3 regions of the Entomomonas moraniae genome follow, and region 2 is predicted to be linked to each of the others. Evidence: predicted binding sites of a transcription regulator. Region 2 holds the regulator's gene; each other region holds the start of a gene.

Region 1 (5,200 bases), 1.2 Mb from region 2:
CTTGTAAGCATAAATTTAAAGCCTCCATCACACCATTGGTGATAATCACCTCATCCATCGACAAGTTGACATTATTGAGCATATAACGTAATACAATCTGACGCCGCAAATCAACATTACCTGTTGTCATATCCGCAATATAGTTATGATGCCTACTCTTAAAATCAGTGAGTGCATGATTCATACTGCGCTGCAAACGCGCCATTGGAAATAAATCTGTACTGGGATAAAAAGCACAAAAAAGAACTGCTTCATTATTCCTAATTACATCCATGACTGAAAAAATCAGATCACTTACACTCACTTCTGTCGTAACGACTTCAATATCTTTAATATCAGGTTCAGGAAGAGTGTCTTGTAATAATGGACGTACAAAATAACCAGACTTTTCACGTGCGAAAATTAATCCCCTATCTTCTAATAAATAATAAGCTTTAAAAACTGTCGATGGGCTAATTTTATAAACTTTACTTGCATGACGTACCGATGGTAACTTTTGTCCAGTTTGCAATACACCTGATTTTATCAAATGGGTTATTTCTTCAGCAAACTGCTCATAACGCTTCATAATAAATACTCTCTTCTATCCTATATATTATTTAACACGCATAAAAAATATATTACTAGTCATAGCCGAAATTTTATTAGAAATAATACATTTAAAAATAAGATAACTAGAGAATAATGCATAAGCACTAAAATACTGACATTAACTCTTAAAATAAAAAACCCCATAAATTACTTTATGGGGTTCTAATAAATTAGAGTTAATTAAACGCTGTAATATAACTCATACTCTAGTGGGTGTACGAATGTTCTTACTTTAATTTCTTCTGCTGCTTTTAGCTCAATATAAGCATCAATAAGTCCATCGTTAAACACACCACCTTTGGTTAAGAATTCACGGTCTGCATCTAATGCTTCTAGCGCTTCTTTTAAGCTTCCACATACTTGAGGAATTGCTTTTGACTCTTCTGGTGGTAAATCATATAAATTCTTATCCGCGGCATCGCCAGGATGAATTTTATTTTGAATACCATCAAGACCCGCCATTAACAATGCCGCAAACGCAAAATATGGGTTAGCCGCAGGATCAGGAAAACGCGCCTCAATACGACGAGCTTTAGGGCTAGTCACGTAAGGAATACGAATAGAAGCCGAACGGTTACGTGCTGAATACGCTAACATAACAGGGGCTTCAAATCCTGGCACTAAACGCTTATAAGAGTTTGTTGATGGGTTAGTAAATGCATTTAAGGCCTTACCGTGTTTAATAATACCACCAATAAAATACAACGCTGTGTCAGAAAGTCCTGCATAGCCATCACCAGAGAAAGTATTTTTACCATCTTTAGCAATAGATAGATGCACGTGCATACCTGAACCATTATCACCATAAAGTGGTTTTGGCATAAAGGTAGCTGTTCTCCCGTAAATATCAGCCACATTATGGATCACATATTTCAGTGTTTGTACTTCATCAGCTTTCGCTACAAGAGTATTAAATTTAACACCAATCTCATTTTGACCTGCTGTGGCTACTTCATGGTGATGAACTTCAACCACTTGTCCCATTTCTTCCAATGCATTACACATCGCCGTACGAATTTCGTGGTCATGATCAACAGGGGGCACAGGGAAATAACCACCTTTCAAACCAGGGCGATGGCCTCTGTTGCCATCTTCAAAATCAGCATCAGTATTCCAACAACCTTGCTCAGAAATAATTTTGAACATAGAACCCGATACGTCAGACTTATATTTAACTTCATCAAAGATAAAGAATTCAGGTTCAGGACCAACAAAAACAGTATCACCAATGCCAGTTGATTTTAAATATTCTTCTGCACGTTTAGCCACGCCGCGTGGATCACGATCATAACCTTGCATAGTTGCAGGTTCAATAATGTCACACACGATAATCAATGTAGGCTCAACAGTAAAAGGATCTAATACAGCTGTACTGTCATCTGGCATTAAAATCATATCAGAGGCTTCAATCCCCTTCCAACCAGCCATTGAAGAACCATCAAACATTTTACCTGCTTCAAAGAAATCTTCATCCACATCACGTGCTGGCATTGATAAATGTTGTTGTTTACCTTTAGTATCGGTAAAACGTAAATCGATCCACTTTACATCATGCTCTTTAATTAATTGCATTGTCTTTGACATAATCGTCTCCAAAAGATATGGCTAACAGCTAAAGTATTTCTAGCAAATAAAAAAACATCCCACTGATAGGGCTATCATAAACCTTATACTTACAAAAGCAAATTATATGCCATCCTCAAATAACCATGATTTACAGAGAACCAATGCAAATTAATGCCGAATAATGCACCAAAATAGCACATACACTTTCATGACAGCGCCATAATAGTGCGCGCTATTGTTAGTTTAAACTCACTATTTTCCCTGGGTTTAAAATATTCTTAGGATCAAACGCACGCTTCAAGGCTCGCATCATATCTAATGCATTCTCACCATGCTCCTCTACTAGAAAGGGTATTTTATGCACTCCAACCCCATGTTCGCCCGTACAAGTACCATCCATTGCGATAGCACGCTGTACAATCCCATGATTAATACGCTCCATTTCAGCCACTTCTTCGGCATTTTTAGGATCAATTAACAAAATCACATGGTAATTACCATCCCCAACATGCCCCACAATAGTATAAGCAATACTTGACTTTGCTAACTCGTCAATCGTCACATCAATGCTCTCTGCCAATCTTGAAATAGGCACACAGACATCTGTACTCACACCACGGCAACCAGGCTTTAATTGCATGGATGCAAAAAATGCATTATGCCTTGCAGTCCATAACTTATTACGGTCTTCTGTTTGTGTAGCCCAATTAAAATCCTGTCCTCCAGTCTCTTTTGCAATTTCTTGCACCATGCTGGACTGCTCTGTCACCCCATCGGGCGTACCATGAAACTCAAATAAAAGTACCGGTGATTCTTTCAAATCAAGATGGCTGTATTGATTAACCGCTTTCACTGCTGCTGTATCCATAATCTCAACACGCGCCACAGGAATTCCCATTTGAATAGTTGCAATAACGCACTGCACGGCATCTTGTACTGTAGGAAAACTACAAATAGCAGCTGAAATACCCTCAGGTTGAACATGAAGCTTAACCGTCACCTCGGTGATAATTCCTAGCGTCCCTTCACTTCCTACAAAAATGGCAGTTAAGTCATAACCCGCTGAGGATTTCTTCGCACGACTACTAGTGCGAATTACCTTTCCTTCAGCTGTCACAACAGTTAGGGAAACCACATTATCACGCATTGTTCCATAACGCACTGCATTAGTACCAGAAGCACGGGTTGCAGCCATACCGCCAATAGTTGCATCAGCACCAGGGTCAATAGGAAAAAATAATCCCATATTTCGTGTTTCATGGTTTAACTGCTTGCGTGTTACTCCTGCCTGCACCGTAGCAGTTAAATCCTCAGGATTAACCGCTACAATATGGTTCATTTCAGATAAATCAATCGTCACCCCACCAGAAAAAGGTAACACATGCCCCTCAATAGAAGACCCTGCACCAAATGCGATCACAGGTACATCATGCTCATTACAAAGTTTCACGACAGTAACAACATCATCTGTTGATCTTGCAAATACCACTGCATCGGGTGGACAGGTTGCATACATCGACTCATCACGACCATGATGTTCCCTAACCGCTAATGCTGTAGAAACACGATCACCCAAGGCAGAGGTTAACGCATCTAAAAAAATATTAGAAACGGGTCTTCTCGTACAAGTATTCATATATATCCTAAAAAGAGTTAACTAATTTATAAAAAACATTAATCAACATTACACCACGACAAATAAGCATTTCAATAAAATTTTAAAACAAAAGCTATAGGGTTTACCTAATTAATTTCTTACATACTAAAATTCACAACTATCGTATTTCATAACAAAGCGGTTTATCATAGATCAATAAAAATGATGACTTATAGAGAACACACGAACAACTATAGACATGACAATGCGTAAACCTGCTGATTTTTTCATGATACAAACCATGCTAATCATTTGTATTACTTGGAGCCTACAACAAATATTTATCAAACTCGCCGCTAACGATATAACCCCCATCATGCAAGCTAGCCTGCGTAATGGTATTGCGGCCTTGCTTGTTGGTTTAATGATCGTTATAAAAAAAGGCTGGAGTCCTTCATGGAAAGGAACACTTAAACCTGGCATCATTACAGGTATCATATTTGCTGGCGAATTCTTGTTCATAGCACTAGGGCTACAATATACCTCAGCGTCACACATCGCCATATTTCTCTATACGGGCCCCATTTTCACAGCACTAGGGTTAAATTTCTTTGTTGCTACGGAACGCCTAAAACCACTACAGTGGATCGGAATTACCATCTGCTTTATTGGCATACTCACCGCCTTTGGTAGCAGTCTTCTACAGAATGAAATAGATATAACCAGTCTGCTGGGGGATTTTTTTGGACTACTTGCTGGCCTTTTTTTGGGATCAATCACCGTTATCATACGTTCTACAAAACTCTCTGAAGCACCTCCCACACTAACACTCTTTTACCAACTACTGATTGGTTTTATTATACTCCTCATCATAGCTCTCATTTCAGGGCAATCAGCCATATTTCACCTTACGCCTATTGCCATCAGTAGCTTAATATTCCAAGGTGTCATTGTCTCTTTCATCAGCTATCTTATTTGGTTTTGGCTACTACGAAAATATGTAGCAACAACACTCACCATCTTCACCCTAATGACTCCTATATTTGGTGTTGGTTTTGGTGTACTCATCTTAAATGACAAACTCACCACTAACTTTATAATAGGTGCAATATTTATATTACTAGGCATACTCCTTGTTAGTAACGAAGCCACTTTATCGCGTTTTATTAAACGCTTGCATAAATAAAAAGGAGAATACAAAATGCAATTACATGAATGGACCCAAGACCCCAAACAAGCCATCATCCTACAAAAACAACTAGCTTCCAGAGTTGAGAAGAATGATAGACTCCCTGATAAAATAAATTTTGTTGCAGGCGTTGACATAGGGTTTGAAAAGCAAGGTGAAGATACAATCACCCGCGCTGTTATTGTCGTATTGAACTACCCAACACTCCAAGTTGTCGATTATGCACTGCATCGCGAACCCACCAGAATGCCATACAT
Region 2 (5,200 bases):
TAGGCATTAGCAATATTCATTCTATATAATCAAATCAGATCTTTTATCTGACAAGAAAAGATGCATAAATAATTAATTATCTTTCTTAGCCATTATCACGGAAAACTCACATGCAGTAGATATTAATCATTTACTGCTGTATACATGAGACCATTAATAGACATGTATCATAACAAATAATAACGTCTTTATAATATCAGTATCGCATGAGTTTACATGCTTTTATCTATGTACTACTTACCTTCACCAAAATAATTTTCTACTAGCTCTACAATAGCGTCTATAGCTTCTTGTTCATCGGTACCATCTGTTATTAATTGTAACTTAGTGCCTTTACTTGCAGCTAACATCATAACAGACATAATGCTTTTACCATCCACCAGCGAATCGACGGTACGTCCAACTTTGATACTACAATCAAAACGACCTGCAGCCCCCACAAACTTAGCTGCTGCTCGGGCATGTAGTCCTAATTGATTAATAATTTCGATTTCTTTTGACTGCATTTACTGTAAATCTCCTATGATAAATCACGATGGCGCACCTGAACATTGGTTAAAAGCGTTTTTAACTCACGACTGATTTGTTCTACAAAATAAACAGAACGATGTTGCCCACCAGTACAACCTAGAGCAACCGTAATATAAGGTCTATTAGATGCTATAATTTTGGGTAGCCACTTCTTTAAAAACGTCAGTATGTCTTCTTGCATTTCCAATACATCGGGCTGTTTCTCTAAGTAATCTATTACAGCCTGATCTTTCCCTTTTAAATACCTTAACTCGCTTACCCAATAAGGATTAGGTAATGCCCTTAAATCAAAAATCCAATCTGCATCTATTGGTACACCATACTTAAAACCAAATGACTCAATAAGCAGTGCTGTCGCTAGCCCTGCTTCGCCTAACAAGCGGAGTTTTAAAAAGTCTCTTAGCTGGTAAATATTTAAAGCAGTTGTATCAACATGCAAAGTAGCTAAATTAACAATAGGGGCTAATAGCCTAGATTCTTCTTCGATAGATTCAGGTAATGAGCGCTCTCCCGTTGTTAAGGGATGGCGACGTCTTGTTTCAGAAAAACGACTGATCAATATGTCATCTTTTGCATCAAGATAGACTAAGTCACAAGAAGTATATTTACCTTGTAAGTGCTCAAACACAGTAGGGAAATTTTCAATTTGCGTAGGCAAGCTTCGCGCATCAATCGATACCGCTATTTTGGTAATATTGGTTTGGGATATGGCTTGCTCAATCGCAACAGAAAAAAGGCTTGCAGGTAAATTATCAATGCAGTAAAAACCGTTATCCTCTAACAAATGTAAAGCGGTAGTTTTTCCCGCACCTGAGCGGCCACTGATAATAACAAGACGCATATCCGTTCCTATATACCTGAAACTCCATTTGTTAAAATTTGATAAAGCTCTTGACTACTTGTAGAGGATCTTATCTGTTTACATGCTTGCGCATCACTTAATAACGCGGCTATTTGTTTAAGTAGTTGCAAATGTTCATCTGTCGCATTATTAGGAACAACTAATCCAACAAGAATATCAACCAGTTCGTTGTCTATAGCATCAAAATCAATTGGTGTCGTTAATTTCAAAACAACTGCAATAGGTTGTTGGCAATTTTCAATACGACAATGGGGAATAGCCACACCGTTACCAAAACCAGTCGTGCCTAATCGCTCTCTTTCTATTAAATGCTCAAACAAGTTATGAACATCTAATTCATTACAGTTTTCTGCAATTGTCTGAGCAACTAGCTCTAACGCTCTTTTTTTGCTAGTCACATGAGCATTTACTACCACTTGGGATGGCGTTAGTATTTCTTTAAGTTGAATCATAAACAAAAATGATCGCTCAATAAATTTATATAAAAAATTGTCTAATATTTAAATAATTATAACATGTATATCAATCATTAAGTGATGTTGTCTATACAAATAAATTAAGGCCTGATTTCATAATTAATAAATTAATTATGAAATCAGGCCTTACACTCAAAAACTAATTAGTATTTTTGTTGCTTTTCTTTAAACTTAATTAATTGACGGTCTAATTTATCAACTAATGAATCAATAGCTGTATACATGTCAGTATTTTCAGCACTGGCAACTACCTCACCACCGGCTAATAGCAACGTTGCATCTATTTTTTTATTTAACTTCTCAACACCCATAATGACTTGGGCACTAGTTATCTTGTCGAAGTGTCTTTCAAGCCTTGTGAATTTTTCATCAACATAGTTACGTAAAGCTTCTGTAACTTCAAGTTGGTGACCAGTAATGTTAATTTGCATATATTTCTCCTTAACATTTAAAAATACTTACACTCAAAATAAGTATAAGCGACGTTATTTATTATATGAATTGTTTACGTTCACTCGAAGAACCAATGCCCAATGCCTCTCGGTATTTAGCAACTGTTCTTCTCGCCACTTGTACACCTTGCTCCTCCAATAAAGAGGTCAATTTACTATCACTCAAAGGCTTTTTAGAATCCTCTGCAGCAATTAGTTTTTTAATCATAGCGCGAATAGCCGTTGATGAACACTCCCCCCCTTCGGAAGTATTAACATGACTTGAAAAAAAATATTTCAGCTCATAAATACCACGGGGGGTGTACATATATTTTTGAGTTGTTACACGAGAAATAGTCGACTCGTGCATCCCAACTACGTCAGCCACTTCTGATAAAATCAATGGCTTCATCGCTTCTTCGCCATATTCTAAAAAGCCACGCTGATGTTCAACAATTTGTGTTGCAACTTTCATCAGTGTTTCATTACGACTTTGTAAGCTTTTGATAAACCAACGTGCTTCTTGAAGTTGGTTTTTTAAAAATTGATTATCTGATGAATTGTTAGCACGTTGTACATAACTTGCATATTGTGCATTAACACGGAGCTTAGGCATCGCCTCTTGATTAAGCTCAACAATCCAGTGGTCATTATTTTTACGGACAATCACATCAGGGACAATATACTCTGGCTCTTTAGACTCTATCTGACTGCCAGGCTTAGGATTAAGGCATTGTACTAAACCTATCACTTGCCTTAACTCTTCTTCTTTAAGTTTCGTCAACCGCATCAACTTGGTATAATCTTTCGACGCTAAAACATCTAACCAAGTTGTCACAAGCTCTTTTGCCCCTTGATAATAAGTGTGCTCAGTAAACAAGCCATTTAACTGTAGGAGTAAACATTCTTTTAGATCTCGTGCGCCTATCCCCACTGGATCAAACTGCTGAATGTAATGAAGCATCATTTCGACTTCATCAGCCTCAACCTCTAGCGATGCATCCAACCCTTCACAAATATCAGTGATTGACTCTTCTAAATAACCATCTTCATTAATACAATCAATAATATTAATGGCAATTGTTTTATCTCTATCGGTTAATGGGGCTACATTAAGCTGCCATAATAAGTGGGTTTGTAGGGTTTCGCCCTCGGAGGTATACGTTGTAAAATCAGACTCTTCTGAGTCGTTATGAGAAGCTGGCAAACTACTTTGATAAATATCATCCCAATTAGTATCAACGGGGAGCTCTTCAGGAATAACATCAGTTGATGAAACTTGGTTTCTATCGTCAGTGCTTATCGTATTTTCATTGTCATGATTATGATCTTTGAAACTAATTTCTTGGCTCGACGGATTAACCAGTATATTTTCTTCTGCCAATAAGTTGTTATCATCAAACTCCTCACCGGGTTCCTGCTGCTCTAACATAGAGTTAGATTCTAGTATTTCTTGAATTTCTTGTTGTAAATCAACAGTAGACAATTGCAAAAGCCTAATTGCTTGCTGCAACTGGGGTGTCATTGACAGTTGTTGTCCTATCTTTAACGCTAAGGTTGGCTTCATACCCTAATCCATAAACCTCATAATATTAAGCAAATTATATGCCTTAATTTCTATTACTCAAATAATAACACGTCAGAAAAATGAAACAACCTACATCACAAAAATTTGTTTAATGCAGTATTAAAAAATATTGGTTAATATAATAGGTTACATAGCATTTTTATTATAAATTGATGGTAAAGCCCCATGCCAAAAGTAGACTTTTATAACTTACCCACCACGCAAATAGCAGATTGTTTATTATTTAGTTGTAAGTTAATTAATAAGGCATGGCGACAATTAGATAATATTTATATTCTTTGCCAAAACACAGAGCAACGACAACAGATGAATGAATTGCTTTGGCAATTCCAACCCAATAGTTTTATCGCTCATGATCTAGTGGAAGAAAATCCAGAAAGTCCTGTTATTTTAGGCTATGAAGGAGTAGATATTCCATTAACAAGCAATAAGTTACTCGTTAATTTAAGCTTTACCCCCCCCAATAGCTATCAACAGTTTGCTCGAATAGCCGAATTTGTTATTGATGATCCGTTGTTGAAAGATCAAGCACGCGAAAACTATCGATTTTATAAAACAGCTAACTGTTCACTCGATTATCATACACTCACCAAAATCTAGCTCTTCCATAAAAGAGATCGATCAATTTCATACAAGGTACGGCAGCCTGTTAATACCATTGCGGCTTCAAGCTCCGCGCGCAATATGTTTAATAAATGGACAACTCCAACCGCACCAGCAACAGAAAGCGCATAGATATAAGGACGTCCAATCATCACGGCACTCGCTCCTAAAGCTAGCGCTTTTAAAATATCCGTACCACGACGAATACCACTGTCTAATAAAATAGGGACACGTCCTGCCACTTGCTCAGCAATACCGGGTAATAACTCGATGGTTGAAGGTAGTGTATCCAATACACGTCCGCCATGATTAGAAACGATCAAGCCATTAACACCTAAAGTAATGGCCTGTTCAACATCGGCCACCGAAGTAATACCTTTCACAATAATTGGCAATGAGGTAATAGATTTTAACCACTCAATGTCTTGCCATGTTGGAATGCTTTCTAACTGCCCTGAAAACAAAGGGCTTTCTAACAAACTAGCATTATGTACTGCTGGCCTTTTCATACCCGCTAAGTTAACGGAACTAATACCTTGTGGGAGATGAAAATTAACCCGTTGCTCACGATTACGAACACCCGAAATAGGTGCATCAATGGTTAAAACCAATGCTTTATAACCTGCCTGTTCTGCCCGTTTCACTAGCTCCGCTGTAAACATACGATCTGGCTGAATATACAATTGAAACCATAACGGCTTCGTTGCAT
Region 3 (5,200 bases), 570 kb from region 2:
TTGCTCGCTTTGACTAATCACCCCATCAACGACCCAACCTTGCTCCATACAATTTTCAAAAATGGCTAATGCTTCATCTTTTATCGTTTCAGTGAGTGCTTCAAACTCAATCAATGCATAAAATGGGTAACGATCATCAAGTGGCGCAGGAATATCACCACGATCTAAAATCTTTTCTAAACAACGGTCTGAAAAAAACTCAAAAGCTGTCAAGTCTAACTTACTTTGAAATGCATGCAATAAAGACATGATCGATTCAAAATCAGGTGTTGCTAAAACAAGTGCTGTTAAATTATTTGGCTTACGTTCTAGCTTAATTGTTGCCTCTACAATAAAACCGAGTGTTCCTTCTGCACCGATAAAAAGATTGCGGAAATCGTAACCTGTTGCATTTTTAATTAGCCCTTTATTTAAATCTAGTAAATCGCCTTTACCTGTGACAACCTTTAGACCTACAACCCAGTTGCGTGTCATACCATAACGAATAACTTTAATGCCACCCGCATTGGTTGCAATGTTACCACCTATTTGACTAGAGCCCACTGAGGCAAAATCCACTGGGTAATATAAACCATTGTCCTCTGCAAAATTTTGCAATTGCTCCGTTATCAGACCCGGCTGACAAATGACTTCTCGGTCAATTTCATTGAAACCTATTATTTTATTCATGTAATCAAATGACACCACCACTTCTTGATTAGTGGCTACCGCAGCCCCCGAAAGACCAGTACGACCACCAGACGGAACAAGCCCCACCTTATGCTCATTTGCCCACTGCACAATGGCTTGAACTTCTTCAGTCGTTTTAGGAAAAACAATTGCCATCGGATTAGGCGTATAAATTTTAGTCCAGTCTTTACCATAGGCTTCAAGGGACTCAGTGTCCGTTAACATCTTACTAGGCTCAATCAATTTTTGTAATGATTCTAAAAGGAGCTTATTTGTCATTTTTCTTAATCTCTCAAAAAATTCATACAGAACTTGATAAAATATCCAGTTCTTACGTGCTTTAGAATATGCTAGCATAGTTGAACTATTTCACACACCCTTTATTATTAAAGTTTAAACTTAACACTATTATTTGTGATTTTTAATAAAATGGACAGAATACAATGAGCAAAACTTCTTTAGATAAAAGTAAAATTAAATTCCTTCTGCTTGAAGGTATTCACCAATCTGCTATCGATACTTTAAAAGCAGCGGGCTATGAAAATATAGAAGCTATTTCTGGATCAATCCCTGAAGAAGAGTTAAAGCAAAAAATTGCTGATGCTCATTTTATTGGTATTCGCTCTAGAACACATTTAACCGCCGAAGTCTTTGACTGCGCAAAGAAATTAATTGCCGTTGGTTGTTTCTGTATTGGAACTAACCAAGTTGACCTACAAGCCGCCTGTGAAAGAGGCATTGTTGTATTTAACGCGCCATATTCAAATACACGCTCAGTTGCTGAGCTCGTTTTAGCTGAAGCTATTTTATTGCTCCGTGGAATACCAGCCAAAAACATGGGGTGCCACCGTGGTGGTTGGTTAAAATCTGCAACCAATTCTTTTGAAATCAGAGGTAAAACCCTCGGGATTGTCGGCTACGGTTCTATCGGTACACAACTGTCTATCCTTGCTGAAAACTTAGGTATGCATGTTATTTTTTATGATGTGGTTAATAAACTATCATTAGGTAATGCACATCCTGTTGAAAGCTTACAAGAACTTCTAGCTACAGCCGACATTGTCACGCTCCATGTACCAGAACTTCCTTCTACCAAGTGGATGATTGGTGAAAAAGAAATCCGTCAAATGAAAAAAGGTGGTATTTTAATTAATGCCTCTCGTGGTACTGTTGTTGAAATTGAACCATTAGCAGATGCAATTAAAGATGAGCACCTAAGCGGTGCGGCTATTGATGTATTCCCTGTTGAACCACGCAGTAATAAAGATGAGTTCCAGAGCCCATTACGCGGTTTAGATAATGTGATCTTAACACCTCACATAGGTGGTTCAACAATGGAAGCGCAACGCAATATTGGTGTTGAAGTTGCAGAAAAACTTATCAAGTACAGCGATAATGGTTCGTCTATTACAGCGGTGAACTTCCCTGAGGTTGCACTCCCATCTCAGAGCAATATTCACAGAATCCTTCACGTGCATCAAAATATCCCTGGTGTAATGAGTGAGATTAATAAAGTATTTTCTGATAATAATATTAATGTAAGAGGACAATACTTACAAACTAATGAAAAAGTTGGTTATGTCGTTATAGATCTCGACGCTAAATCCTCAGAACTTGCTCAAGAAAAATTACAACAAGTGAAAGGCACTATTCGTTGCCGAGTACTTTTTTAATTTGATATTCAATTTAATGGTGGGGCGTATATAATACAAACCACTATTTATAACGCCTAAAGTAGATATAAAATATATCTAACAAAAATCTACTAAACCAATAAAGTATCTGATCTTATGTAAACCACATAGGCTAGATCTTTTTAATTAGTTATAGAAGAACGAATTATATTGCGGTAGATATGAAACGACAATTAAGAAAACGTTATATAAGATATGATATATCGAGTTAAATAAACTAAATGATTTACAGCTCACTTGCTAACTATATATTAGTTAATAACCAACAAGTTATTCCAAACCAAAAAAAACCCTGCTAAGCAGGGTTTTTTAACACCAAACTAATTATTTTTGGCAAGTAGCTGGTAAGAATTTGTTATCAGCATCACTTGTACAACCCCATTGGAAAGCACCTGAAGTAGGAACCATACCTAATGTTAAAGTTTTGCCCATAATACCTTGCGCAACATTAGCGGATCTCATTTTTGCTTTAATATCACATGTTGATGTTGCACTAGTCGTTCCAGAAATTATAATAGTACTACCACCGCTACCCACAGTTACTTCTTGAACATATTTACCAGAAATTTGTGATTTTTTAGCAATACCACCATTTTCATAGTTTGTTTTTGCATTATCTGGACAAGCAGTATTAGAACTATAGTACTCAGCCACTGCACCTTTTTGACCAGAAGCTAAGCTTAATGCTTCAGCCATTTGAGAACGACCGATATAATCTTGGTAAGCTGGGATAGCAATCGCTGCTAAAATACCGATAATTGCGATTACGATCATTAATTCGATTAATGTAAAACCTTTTTGCATTGCTTTCATGTGATTTCTCCAATATACTTTTGATTTAATCAAAGACATTTACTGCCTGTATCTGCCTTCTGACTAATTATATAGTAAGCACATAGCATGCCAACTTTTAATAAAAAACAATAAATCAATTAATTTCAACATGTTATTAAAAAACCTTTTTTTTTCTCCCCCAAAAAAAATTTCATTGCCTGACATTTTTTGTCATTTTTTACTATTATTAATCTTATTAGTTACATAAACCAACACAAAATGTCATTAATCATATTGAGACTATTTTTGTTAGTTTATAGATAGCCAAACTTCATACATATGTAATCCCTCAATAGCAGACTATCTTTACTGGCTTGATCTGTTGATCATTTGGTTTAGTCTTTAATTTTCTCAAATCGCCTACTTCTTTCGAATTTTTATAGTTAAAAAGTATAAAAGAACGCGACCATAATTTATTGCATAGTACAACTTTTTTTAAATCGTATCCTGTAAACCTTAATATCAAAGCAATATATAGCGCTAGCGCATCGGAGATTGTAAATGAAATTTAAAGGTTATTTCTTATCTGTATTATTCATATCTTTAGTTAATTCAACTATTGCAGAAGAACATTGGTCTTATAATGGCAAAGGAGCACCGCAAAACTGGGAAGATCTACGCCCTGATTGGGCAATGTGTAAAACGGGGAAAAACCAGTTCCCTATCGATATTCATGATCCAAATAAATACAAAAAATAGCGATGGAATAAATATTGACGGGCAAAGTTTCACAATGGAACAGTTTCACTTTCACACACCCAGTGAAAATCTCCTTAATGGAAATTCTTATCCTATAGAAATGCACTTTGTACATACTAATAAAGAAGGACAATTAGCCGTTGTTGCTGTCATGGCTACAGTAGGGGAAGCAAACCCAACGATTAATAAAATTATTAATCTATCGCCCAAAGGAATTAATGATGTTAATCGTATAGAAGAGACTCTTCAACTTGAAACATTACTTCCAAAAGATACACATTATTATCGATACAGCGGATCATTAACTACTCCCCCATGCTCAGAGGGCGTTATTTGGATAGTAATGAAGCAATTCACAAAAATGTCAAAGGAGCAAATACAAGAACTTACTACCTTATTAAATAGTAAAAATAACCGACCACCACAACCACTTAATGGCCGTCAAATCGTTGAGTTATAATAAAAAAACTCCCATGATATTATTTTTAAACCATTCATGGGAGTCATACAAACAAAAAATAATTATCGCTACTCACTACTTACATTAACATCCACAATAAATCGCCCTTTAATTCGTCCTGCTATCATTTGATTAGCAACCTCCATGCACTCACTTAAAGGAATAGTTTTAGCAATTTGATTAAGTAAGCCACTATCAATATATTTAGCCAAAAGATTCCATGCGATTAAACGCTTATCATAAGAAGCCATTACACTATCTACACCTGCTAAAGTTACCCCTCTTAAAATAAAAGGAGCGACGGTTGTCGGAAAATCCAACCCTTGCGCTAAGCCGCAAGCTGCCACTATGCCACCATAATTTATTTGTGCACACACATTAGCCAACGCATGAGAACCTAATACATCAATAGCAGCAGACCAGCACTCTTTTTGCAATGGCTTTCCGGCTCCTTTAAAAGCTTGGCTATCGATAAAATCAACCGCACCTAATTGTTTTAAATAATTAACCTCTCCTGTTTTCGAAGTAGCCGCTGTTACTTGATAACCCAATTTGGTAAGCAACGCAATTGCCACCGACCCTACTCCACCAGAAGCGCCTGTAACCAAAACACTGCCTTGTTCTGGTTTCACACCATGCTCAATAATACGTTGCACACAGAGCGCTGCCGTATAACCCGCCGTACCCATCGCCATGGCTTGTTGAGGAGTAAACTTATCAGGTAGTGGAATTAACCAACCTGATTGTAAATAAGCATATTGTCCCAAACAACCCCAATGATTTTCACCACAACCCCAACCATTTAGAATAACCTGATCGCCAGTTTTATAACGTCCACTATCAC

The links. Region 2 encodes sigma-54, which starts transcription at its own class of promoters, with help from an activator protein. Its sites were predicted from a motif close to ANTGGCATNNANNTTGCTNT; they were not measured.
Region 1: the regulator sigma-54 is predicted to act here: its motif matches at 2,270-2,289, upstream of glnA (glutamate--ammonia ligase).
Region 3: the regulator sigma-54 is predicted to act here: its motif matches at 3,252-3,271, upstream of DM558_RS12950 (pilin).

What each region holds. Positions count from the first base shown of each region.
Region 1 covers NZ_CP029822.1:2,189,074-2,194,273, forward strand. The annotation lists gene DM558_RS10295 (aminotransferase-like domain-containing protein) at 1-568, opposite strand, end outside; gene glnA (glutamate--ammonia ligase) at 772-2,175, opposite strand; gene DM558_RS10305 (FAD-binding oxidoreductase) at 2,396-3,793, opposite strand; gene DM558_RS10310 (DMT family transporter) at 4,020-4,940, shown strand; gene nfi (deoxyribonuclease V) at 4,956-5,200, shown strand, end outside.
Region 2 covers NZ_CP029822.1:22,969-28,168, reverse strand. The annotation lists gene dxs (1-deoxy-D-xylulose-5-phosphate synthase) at 1-7, opposite strand, end outside; gene DM558_RS00135 (HPr family phosphocarrier protein) at 234-506, opposite strand; gene rapZ (RNase adapter RapZ) at 521-1,372, opposite strand; gene ptsN (PTS IIA-like nitrogen regulatory protein PtsN) at 1,381-1,845, opposite strand; gene hpf (ribosome hibernation-promoting factor, HPF/YfiA family) at 2,013-2,300, opposite strand; gene DM558_RS00115 (RNA polymerase factor sigma-54) at 2,362-3,867, opposite strand; gene DM558_RS00110 (DNA polymerase III subunit chi) at 4,054-4,488, shown strand; gene DM558_RS00105 (alpha-hydroxy acid oxidase) at 4,485-5,200, opposite strand, start outside.
Region 3 covers NZ_CP029822.1:2,785,723-2,790,922, reverse strand. The annotation lists gene DM558_RS12960 (FAD-binding oxidoreductase) at 1-948, opposite strand, end outside; gene serA (phosphoglycerate dehydrogenase) at 1,113-2,342, shown strand; gene DM558_RS12950 (pilin) at 2,688-3,176, opposite strand; gene DM558_RS15860 (hypothetical protein) at 3,699-3,896, shown strand; gene DM558_RS12945 (carbonic anhydrase family protein) at 3,931-4,356, shown strand; gene acuI (acrylyl-CoA reductase (NADPH)) at 4,425-5,200, opposite strand, start outside.